DNA from 4 places in the Marinicrinis lubricantis genome. Region 4 is predicted to be linked to each of the others. Evidence: a T-box and tRNA genes for the amino acid it is inferred to sense, from the RefSeq annotation. Region 4 holds a T-box; the other regions hold tRNA genes.
What was found. A T-box is a leader RNA that pairs with one kind of tRNA and senses whether it is charged. The one in region 4 lies ahead of argS (arginine--tRNA ligase domain-containing protein), so its partner is inferred to be a tRNA-Arg.
Positions count from the first base shown of each region.

Region 1: it has a tRNA-Arg gene. The T-box ahead of argS (arginine--tRNA ligase domain-containing protein) is inferred to sense a tRNA for this amino acid. The anticodon was not compared.
Region 2: it has a tRNA-Arg gene. The T-box ahead of argS (arginine--tRNA ligase domain-containing protein) is inferred to sense a tRNA for this amino acid. The anticodon was not compared.
Region 3: it has a tRNA-Arg gene. The T-box ahead of argS (arginine--tRNA ligase domain-containing protein) is inferred to sense a tRNA for this amino acid. The anticodon was not compared.

Region 1 is NZ_JBHSQV010000149.1:1,421-9,436, forward strand. Features, by position in the region: gene ACFPXP_RS11565 (stalk domain-containing protein) at 1-674, shown strand, start outside; gene clpP (ATP-dependent Clp endopeptidase proteolytic subunit ClpP) at 804-1,385, opposite strand; tRNA gene ACFPXP_RS11575 (tRNA-Arg) at 1,566-1,640, opposite strand; gene ACFPXP_RS11580 (sugar-binding transcriptional regulator) at 1,838-2,857, shown strand; gene gap (type I glyceraldehyde-3-phosphate dehydrogenase) at 2,936-3,940, shown strand; gene ACFPXP_RS11590 (phosphoglycerate kinase) at 4,171-5,352, shown strand; gene tpiA (triose-phosphate isomerase) at 5,400-6,152, shown strand; gene gpmI (2,3-bisphosphoglycerate-independent phosphoglycerate mutase) at 6,154-7,689, shown strand; gene eno (phosphopyruvate hydratase) at 7,710-8,016, shown strand, end outside.
Region 2 is NZ_JBHSQV010000181.1:987-9,002, reverse strand. Features, by position in the region: gene clpX (ATP-dependent protease ATP-binding subunit ClpX) at 1-1,197, opposite strand, end outside; gene clpP (ATP-dependent Clp endopeptidase proteolytic subunit ClpP) at 1,211-1,801, opposite strand; gene tig (trigger factor) at 2,008-3,309, opposite strand; gene ACFPXP_RS18650 (hypothetical protein) at 3,537-4,448, opposite strand; tRNA gene ACFPXP_RS18645 (tRNA-Arg) at 4,736-4,812, shown strand; gene ACFPXP_RS18640 (phosphatase PAP2 family protein) at 5,093-5,662, shown strand; partial or broken gene ACFPXP_RS18635 (NAD(P)H-binding protein) at 5,745-6,131, shown strand; gene ACFPXP_RS18630 (GntR family transcriptional regulator) at 6,370-6,747, shown strand; gene ACFPXP_RS18625 (ABC transporter ATP-binding protein) at 6,747-7,616, shown strand; gene ACFPXP_RS18620 (ABC-2 transporter permease) at 7,609-8,016, shown strand, end outside.
Region 3 is NZ_JBHSQV010000027.1:14,280-22,295, reverse strand. Features, by position in the region: gene ACFPXP_RS03435 (S-layer homology domain-containing protein) at 1-1,303, opposite strand, end outside; tRNA gene ACFPXP_RS03430 (tRNA-Arg) at 1,529-1,606, shown strand; gene ACFPXP_RS03425 (YitT family protein) at 1,882-2,748, shown strand; gene ACFPXP_RS03420 (HAD family hydrolase) at 2,861-3,589, opposite strand; gene ACFPXP_RS03415 (DUF441 domain-containing protein) at 3,712-4,164, opposite strand; gene ACFPXP_RS03410 (alpha/beta fold hydrolase) at 4,366-5,169, shown strand; gene ACFPXP_RS03405 (hypothetical protein) at 5,215-6,396, opposite strand; gene ACFPXP_RS03400 (LptM family lipoprotein) at 6,607-7,680, opposite strand; gene ACFPXP_RS03395 (LCP family protein) at 7,903-8,016, shown strand, end outside.
Region 4 is NZ_JBHSQV010000184.1:6,832-14,847, reverse strand. Features, by position in the region: gene ACFPXP_RS20025 (ABC transporter permease) at 1-790, opposite strand, end outside; gene ACFPXP_RS20020 (ABC transporter ATP-binding protein) at 791-1,843, opposite strand; T-box leader at 2,002-2,221, shown strand; gene argS (arginine--tRNA ligase domain-containing protein) at 2,264-3,598, shown strand; gene ACFPXP_RS20010 (DALR anticodon-binding domain-containing protein) at 3,561-4,133, shown strand; gene ACFPXP_RS20005 (DinB family protein) at 4,225-4,683, shown strand; gene ACFPXP_RS20000 (hypothetical protein) at 4,745-5,497, opposite strand; gene ACFPXP_RS19995 (class D sortase) at 5,660-6,334, shown strand; gene ACFPXP_RS19990 (collagen binding domain-containing protein) at 6,527-8,016, shown strand, end outside.

The sequences.
Region 1 (8,016 bases), on a different contig from region 4:
ATGCTCAATTGTTCGGACAGCATGCAGCGATGGACTTCTTGCTGGATAACAAGACGGAAAATTCATTTACTTTAGCTCCTGGGGAGACTGCAGTGTATGTGAAAATGCCAAGAATGTATCCTGCCCAAGGTTTCAACGTACTGTATGATGTGGAAAGTGACGGTGCGGTGGAATATATATTCGCAGCACTTCGCCCAGGAGATGACGCGGATGAACTTTCATTGTATCCGGATCTCCCTTATGTGAAGCACATTCGTGGTACGTTTACAGGCTCTGAAGTGAATATGAAGCTGAGCATGCCGGATAAATCGAGACCGCAGAGACTTACAATTGGAGACGGCAAGCTGGATACGTTCATGACTGGATATGATCCGATGAGGGGAATAGAGACCTCGCTCATGGGCAATTATGGGGTCATCTACAACATTGAGCTGGAGAATCCAGGCAATATGGCGGTATTGATCATGCCGCGCGGCGGAAATTATAAAGGACCGGTTGTCGTCAACGGCATTCCACAGATGGTGCCTAAATCCGGTGTCCTCAGTGTGTACGATGGTGCACAGCTGATCGCTAGAACCACGGAGGCAGATGAGAAGATCAGTATACAGTTAACCCCGGCTGCTGGATCCTCATTGCCAGTGAGTGTGATATTTTATCCGCTGCAGGACAAATAAACAGCTGGATCTATTGCAAAACCAGGTGCAGATATGCACCTGGTTTTTTTGGTGAGTCAGCATACATCCTCGGGGGAAGGTGCAACAAATAAAAAAGCTGCCTACATAGACAGCTTTGACTTGGTATATTTATATTTTTTCGATGACTTGGTCGATTAAACCGTATTCCTTCGCTTCTTCAGCACTCATGAAGTAGTCGCGATCTGTGTCCTTTTCAATTCTGGACAGCGGCTGACCGGAACGTTCGGCCAAAATGTGGTTCAGTTTATCGCGCATTTTCAAGATGCGTTTTGCTCTGATTTCGATATCGCTGGCTTGACCTTCTGCACCGCCCAGAGGCTGATGAATCATCACTTCGCTGTTCGGAAGAGCGAAACGCTTGCCTTTAGCTCCAGCAGTTAGCAGAAACGCACCCATCGAAGCGGCCATGCCGACACAGATGGTGGAAACATCCGGCTTAATAAACTGCATCGTATCAAAGATCGCCATCCCTGCTGTAATCGAACCTCCGGGGCTGTTGATGTACAGCGAGATATCTTTCTCTGGATCTTCTGCAGCTAGGAACAGAAGCTGAGCGATGATCGAATTCGCAACGACATCGTTCACCGGCGTTCCTAGGAACACGATGCGGTCTTTGAGCAAACGGGAGTAAATATCATAAGCGCGTTCTCCTCGGTTGGATTGTTCGACGACCATAGGAATATAACTCATGGAAGTTCCTCCTTTATATATTACGAATAGGTTGCTTCAATAGGGTTCACATGTTTATGAAGCTTTAAACGACTATGTATCTATCATATCTAAAATTTGATAAAAGGTCAAGAAAGGTCAAACTATGATCAAAAAAATATAAAGTTGAATACAAACAAATCGATCAGGGCAAAAATGTAATGGCGCGCTCGCGAGGAATTGAACCTCGATCTCAGGCTCCGGAGGCCTGCGTCATATCCATTGGACCACGAGCGCACATGCAGCTGTTTTCGTGACAGCAAAATTAATTTTAAAGGATGTTAAGGTAAAAATCAAGAGGACGCGCAAGGAAAATAATAGCTTGCTTTTTCAGAATAATTTTCATAAAATAAAGATGACAGCGGGACGCAAAATGTAGATGCGGGACATTACGAGTCCAACAACTGAAAAAGATGGCTGGAGTTGATTTTTAGGTGCAAAAATGGATAGAAATTCAGAAACAACTCGTGCCGGATCTCATGAAGACCTTGAAAAAACGGTATACCATTTTGCATCATGTCATGCTGTCAGGTGTCATCGGCCGTAGAAATTTAGCTGCATTGTTGGATATGACGGAGAGAACGCTTCGCAGTGAGATTGACATTCTGAAGGAACAAGGCCTTCTGGAGACGGAAAGCATCGGAATGAAGCTTAGTGAGAACGGGAAGAGACTGCTTGATGATTTTCAGCCGTACATCAAAGAGTTATTCGGCCTCTCTGAATTGGAAAAGCAAATCTGCGACAAATTCGGATTGAAGCAGGTAGTCATCGTACCGGGTGATTCCGATGGCTCCGAATTGGTGAAGAAGGAATTAGGCCGTGCCGGAGCTTCAGTGTTCCGAAAGCTTGCTGCCGCGAATGATATTATCGCCGTAGCCGGTGGATCCACCATGGCCGAGGTTGCGAATGGACTCAATGTTTCCTCACAGTGGAAGGGAAATGTGTTCGTTCCGGCCCGAGGCGGATTAGGCGAGAGAGTAGAGCTGCAAGCCAACACCATCGCTTCAATCATGGCGACCAAGACCGGCTGCAGTTACCGTTTACTTCACGTACCGGATCATCTGGGAGAAGAAGCTTACCATACGCTGATGCAGGACCCGAACATTCAAGAAATTATTGATGTGATCCGTAGAGCTCGCATTGTGCTTCACGGGATCGGGGATGCTATGACTATGGCCAAACGGCGTAAAACCGAAGCCAGCGGTCTGGAACTCTTGAAGAAGGATGGAGCCTTGGCGGAAGCATTCGGATATTACTTCGATGAACAGGGGCGGGTTGTCCACAATATTCCGACGGTCGGCCTTAGGATCGAAGATATTATGCGAACGGAAGTCGTTATCGGCATTGCAGGCGGGAAGAGCAAAGGCAAAGCCATTGCAGCGGTTCTTCGGTTTGGACATGAGGATGTTCTGGTCACCGATCAAGCAGCTGCCGAAATCATAGTTGAATCATAACTTCACGTTACATTCTCGATGAGACTTATGTCTCGTCTTGAAATATATAAAACTTTAAAACCTTTAGGAGGAATTACGATGGTAAAAGTAGGTATTAACGGATTTGGACGTATCGGACGCAACGTGTTCCGTGCAGCGTTAAACAATTCGGAAGTGGAAATTGTAGCAATCAACGATCTGACCGATGTTCAAACTTTGGCTCACATGCTGAGATATGACACAACTCATGGCAGATTGAATGCAACTGTTGAAGCTGGCGACGGCGCTTTGATCGTTAACGGCAAATCCATCAAAGTATTTGCAGAGAAAGATCCTGCTGCATTGCCTTGGGCACAAGTTGGTGCTGAAATCGTCGTTGAATCCACTGGTATTTTCACAGCAAAAGATAAAGCTGAGCTTCACTTGAAAGGCGGAGCGAAGAAAGTTATCATCTCTGCTCCAGCTACGAACGAAGATATTACAATCGTTATGGGCGTTAACGAAGATAAATACGATCCAGCTGCTCACACGATCATTTCTAACGCTTCTTGTACTACAAACTGCTTGGCACCATTCGCAAAAGTTCTGAATGACCAATTCGGAATCGTAAAAGGTATGATGACGACCGTTCACTCCTACACGAACGACCAGCGTACGTTGGACCTTGCTCATAAGGACCTTCGCCGTGCTCGTGCAGCTGCTGAGAACATCATCCCTTCCACTACGGGTGCTGCAAAAGCTGTTTCCCTTGTATTGCCTGAACTGAAAGGCAAACTGAACGGTATGGCAATGCGTGTTCCTACACCTAACGTATCCGTAACAGACCTTGTTGCTGAGCTGAGCAAAGAAGTTACCGTTGAAGAAGTAAACGGCGCATTGCAAGCAGCAGCTAACGGACCATTGAAAGGCATCTTGAACTACAGCGATGAGCCGCTTGTATCCAGCGATTACAATGGTGACCCAGCTTCCTCCACAATCGACGCTCTTTCCACGATGGTCGTAGGCGGCAACATGGTGAAAGTTGTTTCCTGGTACGATAACGAGTGGGGTTATTCCAACCGTGTCGTTGACTTGGCTGCTTACATCGCAAGCAAAGGTCTATAATCGATCATACAATTCAAGAACAAACATGACAGAGGAGAAGCAATTCTCCTCTTTGTTTGAAATCTGGCATTTTGGCTAAGAACCTTAAACCATAAATTTAGAGAAAAATTCCGAACGGAAATTTCGGATGGAGCAGAGATTGTGCAATAGATATTCATACCTGCTCTAGTGTTACGTGTACCCATTTGGTGCTGCGATTTCAGCAGGTGATTATAAGGAGGAGAAATCCATTGAACAAGAAAAGTGTTCGCGATGTGGAAGTCGCAGGAAAAAGAGTGTTCGTCAGAGTTGATTTCAACGTACCTTTGCAGGATGGCAAAATTACGGATGATACTCGGATTAGAGAGACGCTTCCAACGATTCAATACCTAATTGAAAAGGGAGCAAAAGTGATTTTGGCCAGTCATTTAGGCAGACCGAAAGGACAAGTCGTTGAAGAGCTTCGCCTTACGCCTGCTGCGGAAAGATTGGCTGAACTGCTTGGCAAGCCTGTAAGAAAGGCGGATGAAGCAACGGGATCCGCTGTTCAAGCGCTTATCTCCGATATGCAAAATGGCGATGTGCTCGTTCTAGAAAACGTTCGTTTCTATCCTGGAGAAGAGAAGAATGATCCGGAACTTGCGAAAGCATTCGCTGAACTCGCAGATCTTTATGTGAATGATGCGTTTGGTGCTGCACACCGCGCACATGCTTCGACCGAAGGCATTGCTCATCACTTGCCGGCTGTATCCGGCTTGCTGATGGAGAAGGAATTGTCTACGCTGGGCAAAGCTCTATCCAACCCAGAGCATCCTTTCACTGCGATTGTCGGCGGAGCGAAAGTAAAAGACAAAATCGGCGTCATCGAGAATTTGCTTAACATCGCTGACAACATCCTGATTGGCGGCGGATTGTCTTATACGTTCCTGAAGGCGCAAGGCCATGAAATCGGAAAATCTTTGGTAGACAACGAGAAGCTGGACCTCGCATTGGAATTCATCAATAAGGCGAAGGAAAAGAATGTGAAGTTCTACTTGCCGACGGATATTGTTGTGACAGATGACTTCAGTGCCGATGCGAACACGCAAATTGTCGGTATCGACGGCATCCCTGCAGATTGGGAAGGTATTGATATCGGACCGAAAACGCGTGAAACTTACGCTGATGTCATCAAAAATTCCAAACTCGTTGTTTGGAACGGACCGATGGGCGTATTTGAAATCGAGCCATTCTCTCACGGTACAAGAGCCGTTGCACAGGCTTGTGCAGAAACTTCGGCTTATACCGTATTGGGCGGCGGCGATTCTGCTGCCGCAGCTGAGAAATTCGGTTTGGCTAAAGAGATGGATCACATTTCGACAGGCGGCGGAGCATCTCTAGAATTTATGGAAGGCAAGGCGCTTCCGGGCGTCGTTGCATTGAACGATAAGTAAGACGAAGAATCTATGAATGTTCGAACAATATAGAAAGTGGTGAACTTATGAGAAAACCGATTATTGCCGGCAACTGGAAAATGTTTAAAACCGTCCAAGAAGCAGTTAGCTTCGCGGAAGGAGTCAAGGGCAAAGCGGAAATCGAAGGCGTAGAAAGCGTCATCTGTGCGCCATTCACCAGCCTTCCCGCATTAACGGAAGCATTGAAGGGCACTTCGATTAAAATCGGAGCGCAAAATCTCCATTGGGAAGATCAAGGCGCGTTTACCGGTGAAATCAGCGGCGTCATGCTGAAGGATCTAGGTGTTCATTATGTTATCATCGGTCATTCCGAACGCAGAGCTTACTTCGCGGAGACCGATGAGACTGTGAATAAGAAAGTACATGCGGCATTCAAGCATGGACTGACACCGATCGTCTGTGTCGGCGAGAAGTTGGAAGAAAGAGAAGCGGGTCAGACGAAATCCGTATGCAAGGAGCAAACCGACGCTGCACTGAAAGGCTTGACTGCAGAGCAAGCGGCGCAAACGGTGATTGCTTATGAGCCGATCTGGGCGATTGGCACAGGCAAATCCTCCACCTCTGCGGATGCGAATGAAGTGATCTCCTATATTCGTGAGCAAGTGGCTGCCGCTTTCGGTGCGGATACAGCTGCAAAAATCCGCATTCAGTACGGCGGAAGCGTAAAACCGGAGAATGTTGCTGAATATATGGGCCAAAGCGACATCGATGGAGCTCTTGTGGGTGGAGCAAGCTTGGAACCAGCTTCTTACATCCAATTAGTTGAGGGGGCAAAATAAGATGACTGCGCCAAAACCTGTAGCGCTGATTATTTTGGATGGATTCGGACTTAGATCAGAAACGGTAGGCAATGCAGTAGCACAAGCGAATAAGCCGAATTATGACCGCTACTGGAACAGCTTTCCGCATACGACGCTGACCGCTTGCGGTGAAGCGGTAGGCTTGCCGGAAGGACAAATGGGGAATTCCGAAGTAGGCCATTTGAACATCGGTGCGGGCCGGATCGTGTATCAGGACCTGACTCGAATTTCGAAATCGATTCGCGAAGGCGAATTTTATGATAACGAAACGCTGCTGAAAGCCGTGCGTCATGCCAAAGAGAACGGCACGAAGCTTCACTTGTACGGACTATTATCGGACGGCGGCGTACACAGCCATATCGAGCATCTTTTTGCACTGCTTGATTTGGCTAAAAAAGAAGGCTTGGAGGAAGTCTATATCCATGCCTTCTTGGATGGACGCGATGTGGCGCCGGACAGTGCGAAACACTATATGGAACGCCTGTGCAGCTACATTAAAGAAGTGGGCATCGGCAAAATCGCGACGGTTCAAGGACGTTACTATGCGATGGACCGCGATAAGCGCTGGGATCGTGTGGAGAAGTCGTACCGCGCAATGGTATACGGCGAGGGACCTCAGTATACCGATCCAGTCCAAGCGATCGTGGAATCCTATGAGCAGTCGGTATATGATGAATTTTTCGTACCAACGGTTATCGTGGACGAGAACGGCAATTCGCCAGGCTTGGTAGAGTCTAACGATGCCGTCATCTTCTTTAATTTCCGTCCGGATCGTGCGATTCAGCTTTCACTCGCCTTCACCAACGAAGACTTCCGCGGATTCGACCGCGGCGAAAAAGCACCGAAGAATCTTTTCTATGTATGTATGACACTGTTCAGTGAATCCGTCGGAGGATATGTTGCATATTCCCCGAAAAATTTGGATAATACATTTGGAGAAGTTTTGGTACAGCATGGAAAGAAGCAGCTTAGAATTGCAGAGACCGAAAAATATCCGCACGTAACGTTCTTCTTCAGCGGAGGCCGTGATCAGGAGCTGCCAGGCGAAACTCGCATCCTGATTAATTCTCCGAAGGTGGCTACCTACGACTTGAAGCCGGAAATGAGCGCCTATGAAGTAGCGGAAGCAGCTGTTAAGGAAATCGAAGCGGAGAACCACGACGCTATTATTCTTAATTTTGCTAACCCTGATATGGTAGGTCACTCCGGTATGCTGGAGCCGACGATTAAGGCGATTGAAGCAACGGACGAATGCTTAGGCAAGGTCGTTGAGGCGATTCTAGCTAAAGGCGGAGTCGTGATCATTACGGCAGACCACGGCAACGCAGATGTCGTCATTGACGAGAACGGTCGTCCGCATACGGCGCATACGACCAATCCGGTGCCGCTCATTGTTACGAAACAGGGCGTAGAGCTTCGGGAAGGCGGAATTCTAGCGGATATTGCTCCAACGTTGCTTGATCTGCTGCAGCTGCCTAAACCGGCAGAAATGACAGGCAGCAGTCTTATAAAATAATTTCTAAGGAGAGATATGAAATGACGATTATTTCCGACATTTACGCACGCGAAGTGCTGGACTCCCGCGGGAATCCAACGGTTGAAGTTGAAGTATACTTAGAGTCCGGTGCTGTAGGCCGCGCAATCGTTCCATCCGGTGCTTCTACCGGTGCTTATGAAGCGGTTGAGCTTCGCGATGGCGACAAGAGCCGTTACCTCGGTAAAGGTGTACTGAAAGCCGTAGAAAACGTAAACGAGAAAATCGCTCCAGAATTAATTGGTTGGGATGCACTCGATCAACTGGGCATCGACCAAAAAATGATTGAGCTTGATGGTACAGCAAACA
Region 2 (8,016 bases), on a different contig from region 4:
TTCTCTCACCGTTTGTTCTGTGATGACACATTTCTCTACATCCGTACGGGAAGGAATATCGAACATGACATCGAGCATAATGCTTTCGATGATGGCTCTCAGCCCCCGTGCACCTGTGTTTCGCTTAATCGCTTCGCTGGCAATCGCACGTAGTGCGCCTTCTTCAAATTCAAGCTGCACGTTATCCATTTCCAGCAGCTTCTGATATTGTTTAACCAAAGCATTCTTCGGTTCACTTAAAATCTTCACAAGCGCTTCCTCGTCCAGCGGCTCCAATGTGGAGATGACCGGCAGACGTCCAACGAATTCAGGAATCAATCCGAATTTCAGCAGGTCTTCCGGAAGCACCATGGAGATATACTCGCCTGGTTTCAGATCCGTTTTTTGTGCATCGGCATTGAAGCCAATGACTTTTTTACCGATTCTGCGCTTAATGATTTGCTCCAAGCCGTCAAACGCACCGCCGCAAATAAACAGGATGTTCGTCGTATCGATCTGAATGAATTCCTGATGCGGGTGCTTGCGTCCGCCCTGCGGAGGAACCGAAGCTACCGTGCCTTCTAATATTTTCAACAGCGCCTGCTGAACGCCCTCACCCGAAACGTCCCGCGTAATCGATGGATTCTCGGACTTGCGCGCAACTTTATCGATTTCATCGATGTAAATAATGCCGCGTTCCGCCTTCTCCACATCATAATCGGCTGCCTGAATGAGTTTCAGCAAAATGTTCTCTACATCCTCACCGACATAGCCTGCTTCCGTTAAAGAAGTCGCATCAGCGATAGCGAAAGGCACATTCAAAATTCTTGCGAGCGTCTGTGCCAGAAGCGTTTTACCGCTGCCTGTCGGCCCAAGGAGGACGATGTTGCTCTTTTGAAGTTCAACATCCTCCATCTTATTCTTGGAATTAATCCGTTTGTAGTGGTTATATACCGCCACGGACAAAGATTTCTTCGCATGTTCCTGACCAATGACATATTGGTCCAATATCTCACGGATCGCTTGAGGCTTCGGAATTTCCTTCAAGTCAAACTCTTCCTCGTGCCCCAATTCCTCCTCGACGATTTCTGTACATAGCTCGATACATTCATCACAAATATATACGCCAGGTCCTGCAACTAATTTGCGCACCTGATCTTGAGATTTCCCACAAAAGGAACACTTCAGCTGACCTTTTTCATCATTAAATTTAAACACGCAATCACCTCTTCTACTTCAGATCAGACGGATTCAACACTTGATCAATCAAACCATACTCTCGGGCTTCTTCAGCTGACATAAAGAAGTCGCGGTCTGTATCTCTTTCGATCTTTTCGAGAGGCTGACCGGTTCTTTCCACATATATTTGATTCAGTTTCTGCTTTGTTTTGATGATCCAATCGGCATGAATTTTAATATCAGCCGCTTGGCCTCTAACGCCTCCAAGAGGCTGATGAATCATCACTTCGCTGTTCGGCAGAGCGAATCTTTTGCCCTTCGCTCCCGCTGTAAGCAGCAAGGATCCCATGCTCGCCGCAAGTCCAACGCAGATCGTAGATACGTCCGGCTTAATGAACTGCATGGTATCAAATATCGCCATACCCGCCGTAACGGAGCCTCCAGGTGAATTAATATACAAGTGAATATCTTTCTCTGGATCTTCTGCTGCTAAAAAAAGCAGTTGAGCCGTTATTACATTTGCGACCTCATCATCAATGGCGCTGCCCAAAAAGATGATTCGGTCTTTCAATAATCTGGAATATATATCGTACGAGCGTTCGCCCCGATTCGTTTGTTCTACTACGATAGGCACCAAATTCATTGACCCAACACTCCTTTTCATCCGTTCCTCTTCAGCCGTTACAGAACACGGCCATACGGAACATCTTTTTAGTATTTTACCACGCACAGACAAGGCAAAGCAAAGATGCGAAGCACGGTTGCCAAGAGGATTGCGAGTGTAAAAATAAGGCACGCAACTTTAGACGTTCGTGCCTTATTTTTATGTGAACCGATTTGGTTTTATAACTATGCTACCGCTGGGACGCTTTTGCTTTCAGCAACAAGCAATTCAACGGTTTTGCGAATGAGCAGATCCTGCTTCAAGCTGTCCAGGTTGCCATTCGCTTGAAGAATGCTGCGGAGCTCATCTACTGGACGTTGATACGCTTCGGCGAGTTTCTCTAATTCAGCGTTCAAATCTTCTTCCGTCGCTTCGATGTTTTCCGCTTTCGCAATCGCTTCAAGAACCAGGTTGTTCAGAACGCGTTTTTGCGCGTCTGGCATCATTTGTTCTCTCAGCTGCTGCTCGTTTTGTCCGGAGAACTGATAGTACAGCTCAACTGTCAAGCCCTGCATTCTCAAACGGTTTTCGAATTCGCTGAGCATCGCGTTCAGCTCATTCTCGATCATCACGTCTGGAATTTCAACCGTCGCGTTCGCAGCTGCTTTTTCAACAACTGTATTTTCACGATATTGCTCTTCCTCACGCTTCTTGCTTTCAGCAAGCTTAGATTCGATATCCTTCTTGTACTCTTCGAGCGTATCGAATTCACTTACGTCCTTGGCGAATTCATCATCTAATACCGGCAGATTTTTGCGCTTAATTTCGTTCAACTTCACTTTGAATACGGCTGCTTTACCTTTGAGGTTCTCAGCATGGTATTCTTCTGGGAAAGTCACGTTGATTTCTTTTTCTTCGTCCTTCGCCATGCCAACGATTTGCTCCTCGAAGCCCGGAATGAAAGAACCTGAACCAAGCTCAAGGGAATAATTTTCCGCTTTTCCGCCCTCGAATGCTTCTCCGTCTACGAATCCTTCGAAGTCGATGACGGTGGTATCTCCGTTTTGCGCAGCACCTTCTTCAACGACGACCAATTCTGCATGACGTTCTTGCATTTTTTTCAGTTCTTCTTCCACTTCTTCCGCTTTGACAGAGAAATCTTTCTCTTCAATTTCAAGTCCTTTGTACTCACCTAAAGTGACTTCAGGCTTCACTTGTACTTTTGCCGTGAAAATGAAAGATTGACCTTTCGCGAATTGCTCTACGTCCACTTCAGGACGATCGATCGGCTCGATACCTGCTTGCTCAACAGCTTCTACGTATGCGTCTGGAAGCAAAATATCAATTGCGTCTTGATACAAGCTTTCTACGCCAAACTTCGCTTCGAACATCTGGCGAGGTACTTTACCTTTTCGGAATCCTGGAACGTTCACTTTCGTAACTACTTTTTTAAATGCCTTGTCCAATGCTTGGGCAACTTTTTCCGCTTCCACTTCAACTTTCAGTACACCCGTGTTCTTCTCTAATTTTTCCCAATTTGCGTTCATTTTATGCTTCCCCTCCAAAGTCATCAGCACTTGCTAAGTTTTATAGTAACCCTTAATTGTTGTTATTCACATCCGAGTAAGGATCTAAACCCCATGGTAAGCAACCACTATATTATAAGAAAAACCTTCATTGCCGTCAATTCTTGGTTGACCAGCCATACTTTTATCTGTAGTTTTTCTTGCCGATGTTCGCCGCATTTTCTCGGATGCAGTTTCTCTGTCCATACTTACGAGCGATAGCTGAAGGCTTGACCGAGTACTTCCTTCAAGATGGAATAACTCTGAAACCACTCATCGCCTTCGCCTTCATACACTTGATACATGGCTGCGATCTCCTCCGCGCTTCCCTGGGTCTCCATCGATTGATCTGCGACATAATGAAGCGCACAAGCCCAAATTTTTTGTCCTCTCTCATCCTGTTCCATCAATTCGTTATAGATGGCCGTTCCATAAATACAGGAAAGAAATTCCTTCCATGTTTGCTCTGCGAAATAAGCAAGCGAAGGATGATACACCTCACATACCTCTTGGACCTTGTGAAAAATGCTCTGAATGGCCTCGGGATAATCCTCCCACTTCAGCGGTGTTTGTGAGATCGTCAGCTCCACAGTTTCTCCAAGCCGTTTCATCGTTACTTTCCCTCTGGCTCCACGCTGCTTTAAGGTCTGCAGTACTTTGAACTGCAGCATAGGATGAAGCCTCGTCTGCTCTACCCAATCCTTGAGCCGGCTGTTCAAATCTTTCTGCTTTATGTGGGCGAGCTGCTCCAGTGCGATCCATTTTTTTTCGAAGGACGATTTTCCCGTCAATGTCTGAAGCAGTCCTGTCACCCACTGCTGATCTGTATGTACCTTGCTGTCGATATGCTTTTTAAGCAGATCTTCCTCGGTCTCGTCTACCTCTTCCTGCTCCGCAATAACGGCATCCGGGAACTGTTGGTCCAACCACCCTAGCAGCATAGACCATTCGCCTGCGGTCGTTTCGTCTTTCCCCTCACATTCCATTAAAAAACGAAGCAGTTCCTTAGCTTCGGCATATTTCTCGGTCTCCAGCATCCGGGTAAGCTCGAACTGATAATACTCCACGGTTTTAGGCAGGAGGATTACGTTTTGCAGCGTTTCCTTTTGAATCTCATCCACCACCTATCGATAGTCTGTGCATGAACCCTTGCATAACCTTGCAGTACCTATTTATCGCCAAAGGATAAGGATAGGTAATTATATCATTCGCCAACCCTTATTTCTTTGTGATTATAATGAAGATTACACCGATATGATTTTAAACTAGACAAAACCTATGCCACCTATTATAATATTGAATTGCTGACAGTCAAGAAACGTGACGTATCTTATATTTTCAGAAATTAACAGTTGATCTTTAATATCGAATGTGTTAAGATACTTCTTGCGTCTGATTGAGACAACTTGTCCCAGTAGCTCAGCTGGATAGAGCAACGGCCTTCTAAGCCGTGTGTCGGGGGTTCGAATCCCTCCTGGGACGCCATTCTACATAATTTATGTCGGACACAATACTTACATACGACTTGGACAGCAGGAAATGAAATCGCCGAGCTGTTAAAAACCTCTAAGGAATTGAATCTTCCCTTGGAGGTTTTTTTGTTTGTTTCCAAAACAGCAGCTTTGATACATGATTTTCAGTATTTGTCAGAAAGTGTGTGATAAATTACACTACATGTTATTATTTATTAATGAAAGCATAATAATAAGCTCCGCTGAATATTTCAAACTCTTATACCATCCTTAGGATTCTAGGAGGAACTCAAATGGAATGGGACTACAGTCTCTTCAAACTGATCAATGATCGTGCAAACGATGTGAGTTGGCTGGGCAGGTTATTCGTGGATGCCGCTAACTATGGAGATATCTACTTCGTATTGAGTCTGGCCGTTATTTGGATTTTCAATCACAAAATTTCTGTGTACGGAGTTGCAGCTGGAGTGGGTGCAGTCCTGATAAGCCGTTTCGTGTCCATTTTCTATTACCGCAACCGTCCATTTATCGATCATGAAGTCAATCAGCTGCTGCCGCATATTGAAAGCAATTCTTTTCCAAGTGATCATGCCGCAGCCGCTTTTGCCATCGCCACAATGCTGTACCTCTTCTCTAAACGGACCGGATTGTTTTTCTTATTATGTGCGAGTATTGTCTCTTTTGCTCGCATTTGGGTCGGAAAGCATTACCCTCTGGACGTGATTTGTGGAACGGTGATCGGCATCACCCTTTCCGTTTTATTATTCCACTTTCTTGAAAAAACGAGATGGTACGAACTCGCAACAGGCAAGTGGAAATCGTTCCGCAGAAACGCAGAAACCGAAGTGAATGGGATGAGATAAACCGGAACAAAACAGAGCATAATTACTTTATTACTTCATGAGAATCCTAATGATAAAGCGACCAGCGAAAGGAGTTTTTATCTTGAAGGTCTTCATCGTCGGGGCAAACGGCCAAATTGGCAAGCTGCTGGTGAACCTATTAAAAGAAGATGCTGAGCATCAAGTTAGAGTAATGGTGCGGACAGAGGAACAGTTGATCAATTTTGAACAGATGGGTGTAGAAGCCGCACTAGGCAACCTCGAAGGCACCGTGGAGCAGCTTGAAGATGCCGTGAAAGGCTGCGATGCTGTCGTTTTTACAGCAGGGTCCGGCGGGCTGACAGGTTACGATAAAACACTGCTGATCGATCTGGATGGAGCTGTGAAAATGATGGAAGCGGCTGAAAGAGCAAATGTAACACGATTTATTATGGTCAGTGCGATTCAGGCCCACAACCGCCATCATTGGAATGAGCATATTAAACCCTATGAAACAACTATAAATTGAGTTTTTGGCGAATAACTATCCCTCAAGGCCTAAATCCCAAGAACACCTTCTATAGCTTATGAAAATGAAAAACATCTGCAAGCGCAAGTTTCCTTATCGTAAGATACGGAAATTGCCCTTTCAGGTGTTTTTTTAAAATGCATATTGTCAAATCATTTACATTTGTATATATTGTATATAAAGTATATATACAATGTAGTTCTATAAGAGAGGTTATTGCATGCGAATCATCATCTCGAATCATTCGAAGGAACCGATTTATGAGCAGATATATGCTCAAATTAAAAAACAAATTTTGACCAATGAACTAAAAGTCGGCGATCCACTGCCTTCGATGCGTGCGTTGGCGAAGGATTTAGACCTAAGCGTCATTACCACCAAGCGCGCTTATGAAGAACTGGAAAAGAACGGATTTATTTATTCGATTGTTGGAAAAGGGTCCTTCGTATCGGAGCAAAATCATGAAATGATGAAAGAGAGAAAAATGAAGGTCATTGAGGAGCAGCTGCTGACTGCCATTCAAAATAGTAGAGAAATTGGATTAAGTCTTACAGAGTTAAAAGAACTGCTAACCATATTGTATAGAGGAGAAGAGTGATGGAAAATGTCATTGAATTTAATCATGTACATAAGTCGTTCCGCAATTTTCAATTAACAGATTTGAGCCTGACTGTCAAAAAAGGATTTATTTCTGGATTTATCGGTGGGAATGGCGCAGGAAAATCAACCATCATCAAATTGATGATGAATTTATTGCAGCCTGACAGCGGATCGATTTCGATGTTTGGATTGAATTATTCTGAACATGAAAAAGAAATCAAACAACGCATCGGTTTCGTCTATGATGAAAATGTCTTTTATGAGCAATTGACATTAGCGGAAATGAAACGAATGATTAAACCTGCCTATCGGAATTGGGATGATGATGTATTCCAACATTATGTTCAAACCTTTGAACTGCCGCTGCATCAGAAGTTTAAAACTTTATCGAAAGGAATGAGCATGAAAGCTTCATTAGCGATCGCTTTATCGCATCACGCTGAATTAATTATTATGGATGAGCCTACGTCTGGATTAGACCCGATGATCCGCAGGGAGTTGTTAGATATTTTACGTCAGCTTATCCAAAACGGAGAGGTCACGATCATCTTTTCAACACACATTACAACGGATTTGGATCATATTGCCGATTATATTACGTTTATCCATCAGGGTGAGCATATGTTTACGAAGACGCTTTATCAAATTGAAGAGGATTACGCCATTGTCAAGGGTGGATTGGAATTGCTGGACCGGGAAACCGAGCAAGAGTTTGTCGCTATTCGGAAATCGAAGCACGGGTTCGAGGCATTAACCGCGAATAAATCTCGCGTAGAGCAGATTTTTGGCGATATGGTGTTACTTGAGAGGGCATCGCTGGAGGACATCATGTTTTATACTAAGAAAGGAGGCGAGCAATATGCTTAATTTATTGCGAAAAGATGTATTTTTACAGAAAAAGACACTTCTCATTTTACCTGCGGCCTTGTTGGTTTATTTATTTTTAGATGTCTCCATGATTTGGGTAGGTCTTGTTTTTTGTCTCGTCATCATTATGAACGCATATATTCAGGATGAAAAATCTTCCACCCATATGCTGCTTAATTCATTGCCTTATTCTCGCCGTGAAATCGTAAGCTCCAAATACATTGCAGCGCTCTTATTTACGTTCATCGTTGTCGCTACCATTTTTCTTGGCAAGTTCGCGATTCACAGGGAAATCATGGATTGGAAACAATTGCTGTTGATCGTGAGCATCGTGATGATATCGATCTCTTTGATATTCCCATTTTCTTATCAGTTCCAAAGCCGATACTTATATACTGCT
Region 3 (8,016 bases), on a different contig from region 4:
AGTCTCCTGCATTGTTCTGAACAGATACCAACGCGTAGATTGGCAGGTTCGAAATCGAAGAGGAGAAATACCCTGCTGTACCGCCCGTATTGTTGGAAGGATCGACTCCGAAAATTTGCTGCACATTGGCAATCGATGCCTTCGAGCTATCCTTATAAGTAAAGCTGACCATCGAGCTAAACGGCTGACGCTGCGTACCGCCATCATAATAGTCACCATTTAGAGTGAAGCGATACGTTCCGTTCGTATTAATGGGCCAGCCAGCTGATGCAGTAACGGCCGAAAGATCTATGAAATACGTATAGATTTTATGGCCGCGGCCATCATCGACCGGTGTTGAAATGGTGATTTTCCCAGCCAACTGCGGATCACTCGTCGGAATACTGAATACTCCAACATTGTCCCGAATTAAATCAATCTGCGTAAACTGCATAGCCGGATCAATGCCAGAACTTGCTGGAATCGCAATTTCACCCTTCAATCCAAGCGGCAGACCGTTGGCAGAAGAGACGACATTGCCTCCGTCGATTTGAACCGCATCATTCGCGGCATTGTTTGCATCACTCTGCATAAATACGTTATACATTGCGCCTGGGCCATCAATGTAAATAATGCTTCTTTTAATTTCATACAACCTTGTATTCGACGTTGCCTGAATAATTAACGTATTCAGACCAGGGGTCAAAGCAAAATTAGAAATGGAGAATGAATTTTGCCCGTAAGCTGTCGCATTCACCCCATTCACACTAACGGCATCGGCATTCTCCGTTTGAATAATGAAGAACTGCGTTGCATTGTTTACATATACGGGACTCGTTGAATTTAAAGGAACACCGTCATTGATCGTAATACTATGAATGACAGGTGCGTTGTCATAGTAAACGTAACAAATTCCCTCTACTCCATTTGGAGTCGTAATTGTAATTTTGTTCATGCCGACAAAGAGCTGTACATTACTCAGCGTAAACTCCTGCCCTGTCGGTCCGGATTTCACCGGTGTTGCGTTTGGATATTGGCTTGGCGTTCCATTCTCTACCCATTGATTACCGGAATCGAGTACCATTTGCTGTACCGTATAGGATAACGTGGTAGGTACGGTTTGGGAGAAAGTCGCGCGAAATTCACTAATAATGTTACTGTTAACAGGATTGCTCTTTGCGCCATCAGGTGTACTGCTGTATGCCGGAAACGTAAAGTAGGCTGCAGGAGCCGCTTTTACGGGCATTTGCACAACCAATGTCATAAGCAATGCCATAACGACAAGGAGACTGACAAAACGACTTGTTTTACTGGATAAACTCATATTTCCTCCCCTATCTCATTTTATAATAGATGTATAAGACATTTATCGGCACCAATTGAGGAAAAGTTTATCTCCATTGGTAAGAAATCATTTGGTACTTCTAGGAAAATTTTTTCTCCACATCATGATTTTGGTTTTCATTTTGCGCCGCTGCAGGAATGGAAGATTTTTTTCACAGCCCGACCTTTCATCATGTTCACAAATTTGCTATAATAAAACAGTCACGCGCCCGTAGCTCAGCAGGATAGAGCGACAGTTTCCTAAACTGTGCGTCGCGGGTTCGAATCCCGCCGTGGCGCGCCAGATTCATTTCTTATGAATTCCCGGAGCGAACGAAGACCGCTTTATTCAAGCAGACACAGCGTGTTTTTCTGATGGTGACAAATGAATCAGCCATAAAGACATGATCCCTGCTTGCGATGTAGCAGGATTTTTTTGTTTTTATCAACGACACCGAACGAACCTTTTTTATTCAAGAATGGCTCGTTTTTTTATTCCCTCTCTTCCCCGCCACTTTATTCCATATCATGTGGAAATCACTAAATATACCATTTCCAATCTGGAAAGGAGCACAATTTATGCCTAGAAAGCATAAGAAAATGACATTTGCAGACTTTTTGAAAAAGTTTATTTTTATTTCCATCGGAGCAGTAATGATGGCCGTCGCTTTGGAGTTATTTTTAGTACCCAATCAAGTCATCGACGGAGGCATCACAGGGATATCGATCGTACTTTCCGAAGTCACACCGATTCAATTAGGAATTTTCATCTTCTTCCTCAACATCCCTTTTCTGTTCATCGGCTATAAGCAAATTGGCAAAACATTCGCCTTCTCCACGCTGTACGGCATTGCCTTAATGTCGATCACGACGGCTATGCTGCACCATGTTGATCCCTTCACGGATGAAAAAATACTCGCGGTTTTATATGGAGGCTTGATCTTAGGCGCAGGGGTTGGTCTAGTCATTCGCTTCGGCGGCTCACTGGATGGAACGGAAATTGTCGCAATCCTTTTATCGAAAAAATTTAAACTGCCGGTCGGACAAATCATTATGCTGATCAATGTCTTTATCTTTATTACCGCCGGCTTCGTATTTGGCTGGGATTCCGCGATGTACTCCATCTTCGCCTACTATATTGCCTCGAAGGTCATGGATATCGTCGTCGAAGGTTTGGAAGAGTCTAAATCAGTCACGATTATTTCCAGCGAGTATGAGGAAGTCTCGCAGGCGATCATCGATCGGCTTGGCCGCAGCACCACATATATTTATGCTCGCGGCGGTTATTCCAAAGAGGAAACACAGATGATTTACTGTGTCGTCACAAGGCTCGAGGTGGCTAAATTGAGATCCATTGTCCAAGAAATCGACCCATCCGCCTTTATCTCCATTCAGCACGTATCGGATGTGCTGGGGGGAAATTTCAACAAAAGCGGTATACATTAAAAGCTACTTGAATGATTGTTTCGATAAAAAAAGGCCTTTGGAAGATACATCTTCTTCAAAGGGCCTTTTTTTGCCTAGGTGGATTGTTTTTCATCCGAACCGCATACTTCGGTTAAGCTGGTTTGAGTTCTAGTATTTGTTTCAAATCGCCGCGTCCAATTCGATGCTTTGCCCATTCGGGAATGGGATGCGATTGTGCCGAATCATCGGAATCAATATAGCACATATCTACCTGAGCCGCTTGTGCTCCAGCCAGATCGGTCACATGATCATCACCGATCATTAATGCCCGGCTTAAATCAACGCCGTACGTCTGCGACAAATATTGAAAGAAACGCGGGTCCGGCTTGGCGCAGCCTGCATCCGATGAAATAGCAATGCCATCAAACAAATCGTAGAGCTCCAGCAGCTTGAGCTCAGGTTCTACAAAGGCCCTCTGGCCATTGCACAGGACGTAAACCGATTTCCCCTGCTGTTTCAATGTTCGGAGGAGCTCTGGAACTCCATCATATACTTGCAGTCGATGCATCGTTAACGCTCTGTACAGCTTTGTGCATGAAGCCGCTAACGATGTTTCTATCTGATGGCCATCCCGATTCTGCAGCGTTTGAAAGCAAGCCTCCATATCATAATCCGCTACCTCGACTTTTCCCTCTTCTTCATGACGAAGCAGCTGCTCCTGCTTGGCCTGTTCAATGTGAAGCCGCAGTTGAATCGGAGAATAATCGCATTCGTTATAAGATAAATAAATCGATAAATCCTCCCAGACGGCTAAATCGTCATCACTCGTTTGAATATCAATAATCGTGCCGTATAGATCGAATATGTAACTGGAATACATGGTGGTAGAGTCCTCCTTTTATGCTCCCTCCATTATACCGGAAATCAGCGCATAAAACGGGGTCCCTCTGCAAGTAATGTATGGTGTCGTTGCCAAATCCTTTCCAGTGCTGCGTACATCTTCTACTGCTTACCGATCAACAAAGACAAGAGTCCGGCTGCAATGAGCGGTCCCACCGGCACTCCTTTAAACAAGGCGACTCCTAATATCGTTCCGATTAAAATACCGGTCACAATGAGCGGATTCGCACTCATCAGTGAGACGCCTCTCGAACCCATGTAGGCTACAAAAATGCCAATTCCAATCGCAAGCAGCGACTGAATGTTGGTGAAACTTTTGGCCATATCTTGAAAGGTAATTCTTCCGCTCGCAATAGGAGACATGACGCCGATCGTCAAAATAATGACACCAATCGTAATGCCGTGCTTTTCAAGAAACGGAAATGCTTTGTCTGCGTGCAGCAAGCGAAGCAGCAGCAATACAACCATGGCAATCGTCACTGTCGCATTCTTGCTGACAATGCCTAGCGCCGCTAACAGCAGCAGCGTAAGCGCTGGAATATCAATACCTGCCATAAGCCTTTCACCCCTCTCTTATTTCCTTTTTCCTTCACAACCTTCAAAATCATTACCGACTCTTAGCATAACTCCATACCTTCTCTATCATACTCCTTACATATCCGAAGAAAAACTACCCTGAAGCTGAAGCTCTATGCTTGCATGCACCAAAATGATGCTTTAGGTTACAATAAGTAAAAAAGGAAAGGAAAGATCCTCATGCTAAACCGTAAAACGGTACAGATCGCAGGACGCCCTTATCCATACGCCGATGAAGGGAGCGGTCCACTACTCGTCCTTATCCATGGATTTTGCGGAAGTGCGGACTACTGGGATCAGGTCATCCCGCTCTTGTCTTCGCAATTCCGCTGCATTGCTCCTGACCTGCGAGCACACAGCGGCTCTTTCGCACCTCAAGGACCTTATGCTATCAACGATCTAGCCCAAGATATTCATGAACTGCTTAACCAGCTGGATGCCCCTCCCGTCGTCATGCTCGGTCATTCCTTAGGCGGCTATACCACCTTGGCCTTCGCAGAAGCGTATCCGGAACGATTGAAAGGATTCGGATTAATTCATTCTACCGCATATCCGGACTCCGAAGAAGCGAAGAACAACCGCCTTCTTGCGATGGAATCGATCCGACATGACGGCCTTGAAGCTTACGTCGATCAGCTCATCCCAAAGCTGTTCGCCGAAGCACATGTTCAGCCAATGGCGGAGCAGCTGGACACGGCCATTCAAATTGGCTACGGCACGGACTCCGAAGGAGCTGTAGCTACGCTTGAGGCCATGCGCGGCCGCCCGGATCGTAACAGCATCATTGCAGACGCGAAGGTCCCAGTTCTGCTGGCTGCAGGGGATCAAGACCGCATCGTTCCACTCGAAAAGGCTCTCTCCGTCACGGAAGAACATGTGCGTCATGCGGTACTGCACAACTGCGGACATATGAGCATGTACGAGAACCCGAAACAAATCAGCGAAATCATCCAGCAATTTGCGATCCATTGCTTTTCTCGTTAAAAGCAGAAGGAGCGGCAGGCTATTTCCAAGCCGCCGCTCCCTATTTTATTTCAGCGCTTCACTCATGTACTCGGGTGTTAATGTCAAATCTATCGGAAGATGAGTCAATGGCTGATGCAGCATTTCATTCAACATCATACGAAAAGAAGCATCACTCTCGAATTGCTGCTTAAATTCTTCAGAACTGGAGAGCTCGATCTCCACGGTATCGAATTGCAAGTAAAATTGAAACGGATACGATCCGAAACCTGTGACTTGATTGATTAATGCTGAAATCTCTCTCTTCTCTTCTGCAGCCGTTTCCTCCGAAGAAGCCCCTTCTCCAATCTCCAGATTGTTCTGCTTCAAGATCACCTGCTCGCCATCAAATCCGGCAACCTGCCAGTTTTGGGTCATATTCATAGGGGGGATATAACGGATGGACAGCATCGGTTTTGTGAAAGGATTCGGAATGAAATCCTCCTTTGCGATCGTTCCGCCTGCCCCTCCAGGACCTTCAACTTCCAGCTCTGTTTCCGTCGCGCCTGTCACCCATACGCCAAATTGAAAATCCAGCCAATACTCCGTTCCCGGCTTTACCAATCCATCCTTCGCCAATTCCGGCTCGTAAGGGACAAGAGCAGATTTAGGAATCCAGTGGTTATCCAAATAAGCACTTTCACCACTTATATAACGAACGTCGACCCAATCCTCATACTCTCTGTGTACTTGGACGACTTTGCCTTCAGCTAACTCAAAACCATACGGTGTTTCCTGATCGGGATACATACTGAAAACGACGGGTGTTCCCACGATCATTTCATAAGGTTCGACTTGCTTGATTTGCTTCGCATCGCTGGTCAAAAGCCATGCCGCAATCCACCCGGACTTGTCTCCACTTACCACCTGCACCATTTCCTCTAGTGCTCCGATGACAGCGACCTCATCCCCTTGCTCTAATTCATGAACATAGCTGGAAGAGGTAGCAGCAGCAGGCTGTTCATGCAGTATTGCGGACACCGGCAGCTGATATGTTTCTTCCTTGCTTATTTGGTACGATGCTGCGAGTGAATCTTCAAACTGCTGCTGCCGCAATGCTTCCCGATCAGCGGCAGCCTCTTCATTGTTCGTCATTTCAACTTCGACTTGATTTTCCGATTCATTTTCCGGCTGCTCATCGTTTTGGCAAGCGGCTAATACGATGCACATGATCATCAAGCTCAGCCACCATTTCCACGTTCTTTTCAACCTCGTTCCCCCACTTCTATTCTTCATCATGCTCACAATGTTCTCGTTATCCCTTCCTATGTATAGACGCTGTTAGCGATATAAACGTTTCTAACCGGATCGCGCTGCAGCAAGCATCAAAAACAACAAGACCCGCTTCAAGCGGGCCTCGTGTTTTGAGCATTTGCAGAAATGAAGGCAAATCGTTCTCGCTCTCGTCTCTGCTGTTTATTAATATTCCATTTCGTAGAACATTTGCTCCAATTCCATAATATCGATCACATCATCACCGCTAGGAACTCCGATTTCGAAGGTTTGCTCTTTGTTGATGTTCGTCATTTCCATGGAATAATTGAAAGTAATATTTCCCGTTTGACCTGCATCCGTTACATCTGTATCGATATTGAACTCGATGTATGGCAGATGATAGTCTTCATCCATTGCCGTCGTAATGCTCAAATCATTGATTTTGACCGTCTCTTTCATTTCACTAATACCATCGGCAATTTCCTCATCCGTCAATTCAATATCTTCTTTGACTTGATCGAGATCCGATTTTTCCAAGCCAAGTGCATCAAGGTATTCTTGTTTGGACAATACATCGATAACCGCAGGTAATGCTTTCGTAATGAATGTTTCTACCGCATCATCAAAATTGTCATTATTCACTTGGAATTTAACGACTTGCTCTGCTTCCACACCGGAAGGCAGTTCAACGTCATCTGCTGCATAGTTTTTGAAATACGTTTTTTCATCAAAGCTGCTTAACAATGCGTCAAACATATCGATCGTCAGCTTTTGCTGGGTCTCCCAATCGATGCTATCCGTTTGAAGCTCTCCCCCGCTTAATTCAGCAAGCTCTTCCAGATCTATCTCGATATATTTTCCAATCAAATCCGGCGGCAGGAACATGCTGATCATTGGGATATCTGGAACCTTCACGTATAAGGTTTTCTCTTTCATGACCATTGGAATGCTGAATTTCATATCTCCCATGTTCAAATCTACAGTGATCTCACTCTGCATCGGTTCTTTCTGATATACCCCCGATACAACAAGCTCTGTGCTTTGAAGCATTTGGAACGCCATTCCAGCATCCGGATCCGCCTCTAATATTTCCGGCGGCAGCTCTATATTCAGCTTCATTTTCCCTTTGAAACCGTAAGATTCAAGTTCCATCGCTGCATTAACAGCCTTCTCTAGCGCAGCCTTCGGCTCTAATTGTTCCCCTTTGCTGCCGCAGCCTGCAAGCACAAGTGTAAATACCAGCAGCATTGCGGTAAAAAGTCCGAAATATTTTCTCAAAGGTTTCTCCTCCCCATATTTTAAAAAGATTTACAATCTACATCCTATACAGGTTAGTTCAGAAAAGCAACAGTTTTTTTATGGACGGATCGGCCAATTCTATACAACTTATACGTCCCATATGCTGGAAAGTTGCAACTTTTTCAGGAAATCAATCGTCTAATTTTGGTAAATAAAGAACATAGATCAGATGAAATACACCCGGATAGGAATGTGAGAACGATGAAAACGAAACTGAAAAAATTTGCGCTGATCAGCTTATGCGTGCTTGTCCTCCTCGTCATCGCAGTCGCATGGAAGATTAATTCCAGCCTGGATGAAATGGTAGTCGATTCG
Region 4 (8,016 bases):
TGATTTGACGAACGGCGCGACTCCACATCCAGTGTCCTAGCAGCCACAGCAGGACGATCCAAACCCATTGAATTGCGATAAGTCCTATCGCTTCAGCTGTCCCTCTCATGCCAAGGCCGATGGTCACAGGCGTATTGACAATACCTTGAAACGGCAAAGCCATCGCCGTATGCTGCAGCCAGGCAGGGAAGAACGCCAGAGGCACGAGAGCGCCTGAAAGGAGATTCGTGATGGCTGTCCGTGCCCAATGAATGCCGAATCCGCTCGTCGTCCAGAAGCAGAGCAGAGCCGATAAATAGACGATCCCATACTTTACTAAGATCGATGAGAGCATACTGAGCGCGAACAACAGCAGAGTCAAGGCGTCATGCGGTAGAGATATGCCAAAGGCGAATATAGCCCCTAGACCGATCAGTATGCTGCTGAGCAATCCTTCCAGCACGCAGGCACCTAATGTTTCAGCGAGGCGAGCTTTTTGAAACTGAATCGGCCGCAGCAGGTCCATCATCACGCTGCCGTCGATGATTTTGCTGGTGATATTGGATTCCGAGTAATACGATAGCATGGAATTGACAAAGAAAGTGATGATCAGATACGCCTGCATTTGCTCCCAAGTAAACCCGGCAAGCTGGTCTTGCTCGGTATAAATGGCCTGCCACAAACAATACATCGCGATTAAACTGATGAAATTAGCGACGAAATTGAGTATAAAGGAGAGACGGTAGGCGAGTGTATTTTGCATGGCGCAAAGCGCTAGCGTGATATATTTTTTGAAGGCCGGTGTGATCAATCAGGCAATCCCCTTTCCTGATTCCGATAGTGCAGCGGAATCGAGCTGTCCTTCATAAACGCGGCGGATGATTTCCTCGATACTCGGTTCATCGATGCGAAAATCAACAACCTCGGCACGATTCATCAGCCGTTTGACGATGTCGCTGGCCGTGCAGTGAAACCGATCAAAGCGGATGGACAGCATCACATTCGCATCTGCCGCGCTTTCATCCGGACGGCTGACATAGATGTCTGGTAAATCTCGAAACAGTTCCTCCGCGTCGGGAATCGGTGAGCTCAGCTGCGTATGGATGGTACGCTCACGGGCGAAGGCATCCTTCACCTCTTGCAGCTTGCCGTCGTAAATGATTCGTCCATGGTCAATGATAATGAGGCGTTCGCACAGATCCTCAATGTCCCCGAGATCATGCGTAGTCAGCAGCATCGTGGTTCCTTTCGTCCGGTTCATTTCTTTTATAAAATCGCGAATTCTATGCTTTACCGCTACATCGAGGCCGATCGTAGGCTCATCGAGGTATACGATTTTCGGATTATGCAGCAGCGCTGCCGCTAAATCGGCCTGCATACGCTGTCCTAAAGACAGCTTACGTGCGGATAAATGAAGGAATTGATCCATGCCGAGCAGCTCGGTAAACATATCGAGATTCTGTTTGAAGGTGTAATCAGGCACCTGATAAATATCCTTCAGCAAATTGAGAGATTCTCTAACGGGAATATCCCACCACAGCTGGGTACGCTGACCGAACACTGCACCGATTCGCTGCGCGTTCTCCATCCGCTGTTTGTATGGCACCAGTCCGTCAACTCGAATTTCACCGCCGGAAGGAACAAGAACTCCGCTGAGCATTTTAATGGTTGTGGACTTTCCTGCTCCGTTCGGACCGACATAGGCTACCGTCTCACCCTCCTCAATCGTTAAATCGATGCCTTCCACTGCGTGCTTGTCTCTGTATTTCTGCACGAACAAGTGCTTGATCGCTCCAGCCAATCCAGGGTCTTTCACCGCTTGACGGAACACTTTTTGCAATCCTTTCGTTTCAATTAAGCTCAAATGCCCCCAACTCCTTGTCTTATTCAATTTCATACTAATATATAGCAACGGATGTCAGCTTCCTACCCAAATAATTGGTACAATTTACAAATAAAAAACAAATATTTCTAGGTGGTTGCTTTTTTTAAGGAAAAGGATATAATAGTACAAAATTTAACAAGAACTCTATGATTGGGAGAGTAATAATTGGCGTCTAGTTACAGCGAGCCGGAGGTGGTGCGAACCGGTACAGAGCCAATGATGAAGCGGACCCAGGAGATGGACTGCTGAAAGAGGAAGGAATAGGTCCCGGCGAAAACCGTTATCCCATCGGAGTGGCTAGACATAGGTTTAGCAACAAGAGTGGTACCACGGGGCACAGCAGCTCTCGTCTCTATATAGAGACGGGGGCTGCTTTTTTTATATTAAGGAGGTTGAGTAATGATCAAAGATTGGATCGCTTCGAAAATGGAAGATGCAGTGCAGCATATTTACGGTGAAATGGGGCAGGAGCCTTCCGAGCCTTCCTTGGTTCAAGTTCAGATTGAACAGCCTGTCCGTCTCGAGCAAGGTGACTATTCCAGCAATATCGCGATGCAGCTGGCTAAGGTGTTCAAAAAGCCGCCGATGTATATTGCAGAGCGAATCAAAACAGCGCTTGACCATCAAGCTGATTTGATGCGGTTGATCCAGCGCTCCGAGGTGGCAGCGCCAGGTTTTATCAATATGTTTGTCGACTGGGGACGCTGGTCACAGATTCAGTTCGAACTGCCGGCAGCTCCCGCTCAAAAGGTGATCATCGAGCATACATCGATCAACCCTAATAAATCGGCGCATATCGGACATTTAAGAAACGCTTGTATTGGTGACACATTGGTTCGAATGCTGCGAAGAATCGGTTGTCAGGTGGAGGTCCATAATTACATCGATGATTTAGGAAACCAATTGGCGGACACGCTTGTAGGTTTGCTGCATGTTCCACAAACCGCCAAGCATCATCGTTTTGGGGACTACTGCTGGGAGCTCTATGCCAAAATAAATAAGATGTACGCGGAGAACCCAGAGCTGAGTGAAAAGCGGATAGAGGTTTTGCATGCCTTGGAGGAAGGTGATAACAATACGGCCTGGCTTGGGATGCTTACAGCGGAACGGATTGTACGGGAACATATAGACGAACTAAAGCAATTTGGTATTGAACACGACCTGTTGGTTTGGGAAAGCGATATCGTGAGAGAAGGTATTTGGGAGGCGGCTTTTCAACGGTTGATGCAGACGCCACTTTTTCATAAAGAGGAAGCGGGTCCGCTTGCAGGCTGCTGGGTGTTGAAACAAGTGGATGACAGCAAAATGAAGACAGCCGAATCGGATCATCGCTACGACAAGGTGCTCGTTCGTTCGAATGGCATATTAACCTATACAGCTAAAGATATCGCATATCATCTATGGAAATTTGGATTACTAGGACGTGATTTTAAATATAAGGCAGTCGATGGCGGTTTATGGACGACCGCGCCAGCAGGGGGGGGAGAAGAATTTCGGCGAGGCGGATATGGTGGTCAACGTCATCGATATTCGCCAGGAGTATCCTCAGGCGATGGTCAAGCTTGCGCTTCAGACGCTGGGGTACGCGAAGCAAGCGGAGCAGCTGAAGCATGCCAGCTACGGGGTCGTTTCGTTAAGTCCGGCCTCCGCGGAACAGCTGGGAATCGATATTTCCGAAGGCAAATCATCTTATGCCATGTCTGGAAGACAGGGGATTGGTATAAAGATTCATGATTTGATCGAACGAATGGAGAGCGTCATCGAGCAGGCACGATCCGAGCATGCTGGCATGTCCAGCAAGGAGTTAGCAACCGCAGCAATCCGCTATTACTTGCTGCGGTTTCATCTGCATACGGAAGTTGTTTTCGATTTGCAGCAGGCTACCGAAATTACGGGTAATACCGGCGTGTATGTGATGTATGCACATGCCCGCGCGGTCAGTATACTGAATAAGGCTAGGGAGTTAGGCATACAGCCTTCCACGATTCCCAATATGCCGGAGCTGAAAATGGAGGAAGTTGCATTGCTTAGACATCTCAGCGCATGGCAGGAAACGCTGTACAGCGCGAGCAGGCAGCTGGCGCCGCACATCCTATGCGGTTATGCATATGAATTGGCAGGACTGTTTAACAACTTTTACGCGAACTGTCCGATACTGAAGGCAGATGATCAACATAGAACTTTTCGAGTATGGCTGACCTCTAAATTCCAAGCTATCTTAGGTGATGCACTGCACGTTCTAGGACTTCCCGCTCCGGAACGTATGTAGTATTGCCCAGCATTATTCGAAATGGGTATAATTGGAGGGGAGCGGCTATCGTCGCCGTTACTTTTTCATGAAGAAGGCGAGGTATTATATCATGACCGTATTAGACACTTTTGTGGCTGGATGGATGCCCCATCGCAAAGCTTTGCTCGAACTGCTGGATTGTATCGGAGAGGATCAACTGAATTATAAACCTTGGGAAAAAGCCATGACTTTCTCGGAGCTTGCTCTTCATATTACAGGATCGACCCTATTCTTCATTGGGATCGTCAAAGGGGAAGAAAGAGATCCGAATGTGGAAGCGCCAAAGGCTCGGAGTTTGGCAGAACTAAAGCAGCTCGCCCAGGAGCAGACGGAGCTGACGAAGTCTCAGCTAGAGTCGATTACGGCTGAGCAGCTCGATCAAATCGTAGAGTTTGCTGGGATGAAATTGCCGGGCAGCGCCCTTCTGCAGTTAGCCAAAGATCATGAGGTTCATCATAAAGGCCAGCTGTTTACCTACGCTCGTACCGCAGGTGTTGAAAACGTCCCGTTCTTTTTCAAGCGTTCATAACCAGTTCACACATGGAGAAGAGCTTCCTGAAGATTTTCCTTCAGAAAGCTCTTTGATTTAGTTAACAATTAGTTTCGGGTGGGTGATGAGATTGAAACCATTGTTTCAATTCCTCTATAGAATGGGTGCGGAATACCGGATCACTGCAGTCTGAGACAAGAATGACGGGAAGCTTATCGATATTGAGCTCTTCCTTATAATCGACGGCTAATCCTTCAGTATATGGAATCCAGGCTATGCCCCCTGCAAAGGCTTCAGGCACATGTTTATCAAAATCTATCTCATCATAGGGCGGCAGCTTGCCCTCCTCATACAAAACAACGGTATGAAGATCATCTCCGCTGGCTAAGATGCGTTCCAACTTCTCTTCTCTAGTCATGGTGAGCTGTAAGATTCGATCAGCAGTGATTGCTCCCTCATGAATTTCAACGGATGCATCTGATGCGGGAAAGACTGCTAATGACTGACCCTTTTTCAGTTCATCAGGCTTCATGATTCCCTCTTCACTCTGGAAGATGGTCAGATCGTCGTAATGAATCGTCTGTGAATGCATGATATCTACTGCTTCCGACTTTCCACGATTAACCCATTCCGAAATGTCAAGTACTAAATTGCGCTGCTCCTTATCGATATGGAGCAAAGAGCCGATCATAGTATCTTCATTCAACGGTGATATGTTGTTCCCAACTGGCAGCTCATTGACTTGTTTAATTCCAGAGAGGCTTGCTTCATTATTGCTTCCGCATCCGGTCATGAATATGACGATCAAGGATAGGCTGATTGTGATTTGTGAGAGGCTTGATTTCGAATTCATAGAAAGGCTCCTTTGCTTGTATTTGCTTTTTCCTTTAGACGGAATTCTAAAGAACAATGTTTCAATGCAAATTGTGTCAACTCAGGCGATGCTGTTATACAGGATATGTATAGAAATTGTTCAGTCGGCCCCTTTACTATAGGAATAGAGGTGAAGTGAATCATGAGAACCATTCGCAGGTATGGGATACCCATCTTACTTTTTTGTCTTGGCCTAGGACTCTTGTGTTATCCCAAATTGTCGGAAATGTATTATACGGACAAACAGCAGGACTTAATCGAAGAGTGGCAGAAAAGCTTTGCTAATATTGCGGCGGCACAAGACGATGTAAGGGATGCAGATGTTGAACATATTCTTCCTACTCCGCTTTCTATCGCAATGAAGGAGCATAACGGTTCTGAATTAGCAACTGCTGTGCAGCTTCCAGACGGAGTAGAATCGATGCTGATAATCGATAAAATAGATCTGCAATTACCGGTTTTGCGAGGAGCGACTGCACAGAATCTGAACACGTCTTTGGCCAGCATTGAAGCCACCGGAATCCCTGGCGAAATAGGTAATTATGCGGTTGCTGGGCATCGAAATCGTACGTATGGACGAAATTTTAATCGATTGGATGAGCTGGAGATAGGAGATGCCATACAAGTCAATACTGGCGTGGAGCAGTTCGAATATATCGTAATGGAGAAGTTTTTAGTGGAGCCTGATGAAGTATGGGTACTGGAGCCGAACGGGACGGATAAGGAAATAACCCTGATCACCTGTGATCCGATCGAAAATGCAACCCATCGTCTCATCGTTAAAGGGATTATGCAATCAGACAACTTGGAATCATAGTGAAACAGTCTTCCTGTTGAGGAGGGCTTTTTTTTGTCCAGAAATTGTATAGTTCGACAAATTATACTCAGCATTGACTGGAAAGTCGACTGATTACTCGATCCTCTATAAGGAAAGAGGTGATTGACGATGCGCTAGTTTAAGGAGGATTGAATGTAAATGGGACAATAGAGATGGAGGACGAGAGGAACCATGTGGAAAAAGGCAAGTAATACGGTTTTAACATTGATGCTGCTGTTCCATGCTTTCTTCGGATTGGGCGGTGCCGTATTCGCTGCGGATCAAGGCAGCAGTGAAATAACGGAGAATATCCTGACGGATCTGAAAGTCACAATGACGGATAGTCAGAATTCGGTATCTGTCTCAGTCTATGAGGATTCGAACGATGTCGATTTGGACATTCGTTGGGAACAGGGGGCAACGGTCAAATTAGAGTATGATTGGGCTCTGCCGAATGATCGAGAATATGGAAACGGCTCTACTTTCACGTTTCAATTACCGGAAGCATTCTACCTCGCGTTAGATCAGAAGTTTAACTTGCAGTATGAGGGAAACATCATTGGGAGATTTTACGCGGATCGAATGACGAATCAAGCGGTAATGACATTTACGAACATTGAGAGCTATGATGAAGTAAGAGGCAGCCTGTGGTTCGAGACGACATTCAATAAGCAGAAGTTGAGCGATGAAACGACACAAACGATCAAGTTTGATGTGAAGGGTCAAGAGTACTTGACTCTGACGCTGCACTTTAAGCCGGAGAACGGTACACAGATTGACAAGCAGGGTCAGGCTATAGACAACGAGGGTAATCCGCAAACCTTTAACGCCAAAAGAATTGCATGGACCGTCGATGTCAATACGGTGCTCGATTCCGTATATGGTGTGCAGGTGACAGATACACTGCCGTCAGGAGTGCAATTAGATGCGGATACCGTCAAGGTATACAATCTCGATGTGAAGCTGAATGGAAGTACGACAGTGGGCAGTGAGGTATCGCTGGCTCCGAGTGCCGTGAATATCTCTGGTAACCAATTTACCGTTCAATTAGGGGATATTTCCTCCGCATACCGCATTGAATATGTAACGGATATTACGGATGATTCGGGAGATCCAGAATTGACATTTGAGAACGAAGCTGTGTTTTCCGGTACTAACCAACCGAGCGTAAGTGATACAGCAACCGTGACGGTGAAGCAGGGGCAATGGCTGGATAAAACTTCAAGTGCTTATGATGTTAGTACACAAACGATCACGTGGCAGATTCGCTACAATTATAATGGACAGACGATCTCACCGAGCGATGTGCTGATGGATTGGTTTGACGATACGCAAGAACTTGTATTAGGGTCTGTAAAAGTATATCCGATGACGATCGACCCGAACGGTGGGGAAACGAAAGGTTCGCCATTGTCTGCTTCTTCGGAATATGAATTAGAATTGACCTCAGATCCAACTATTGCTAAAAACGGATTTAAGTTTAACTTCACGAATACGGTTACTTCGCCGTTCTTAATTGAGTATCAGACTCGAGCGGCGGATGTGGTAACCGCACCTGTAACCATTTATAACGAAGTTACTGCTGGCAGCAAAAGTGTGAGTACGGGCAGATATATTTGGCCGCATGTCCTTGAGAAAACAGGGGATAACAATTCCACTAATTACAGTAATCGCCAGATCGA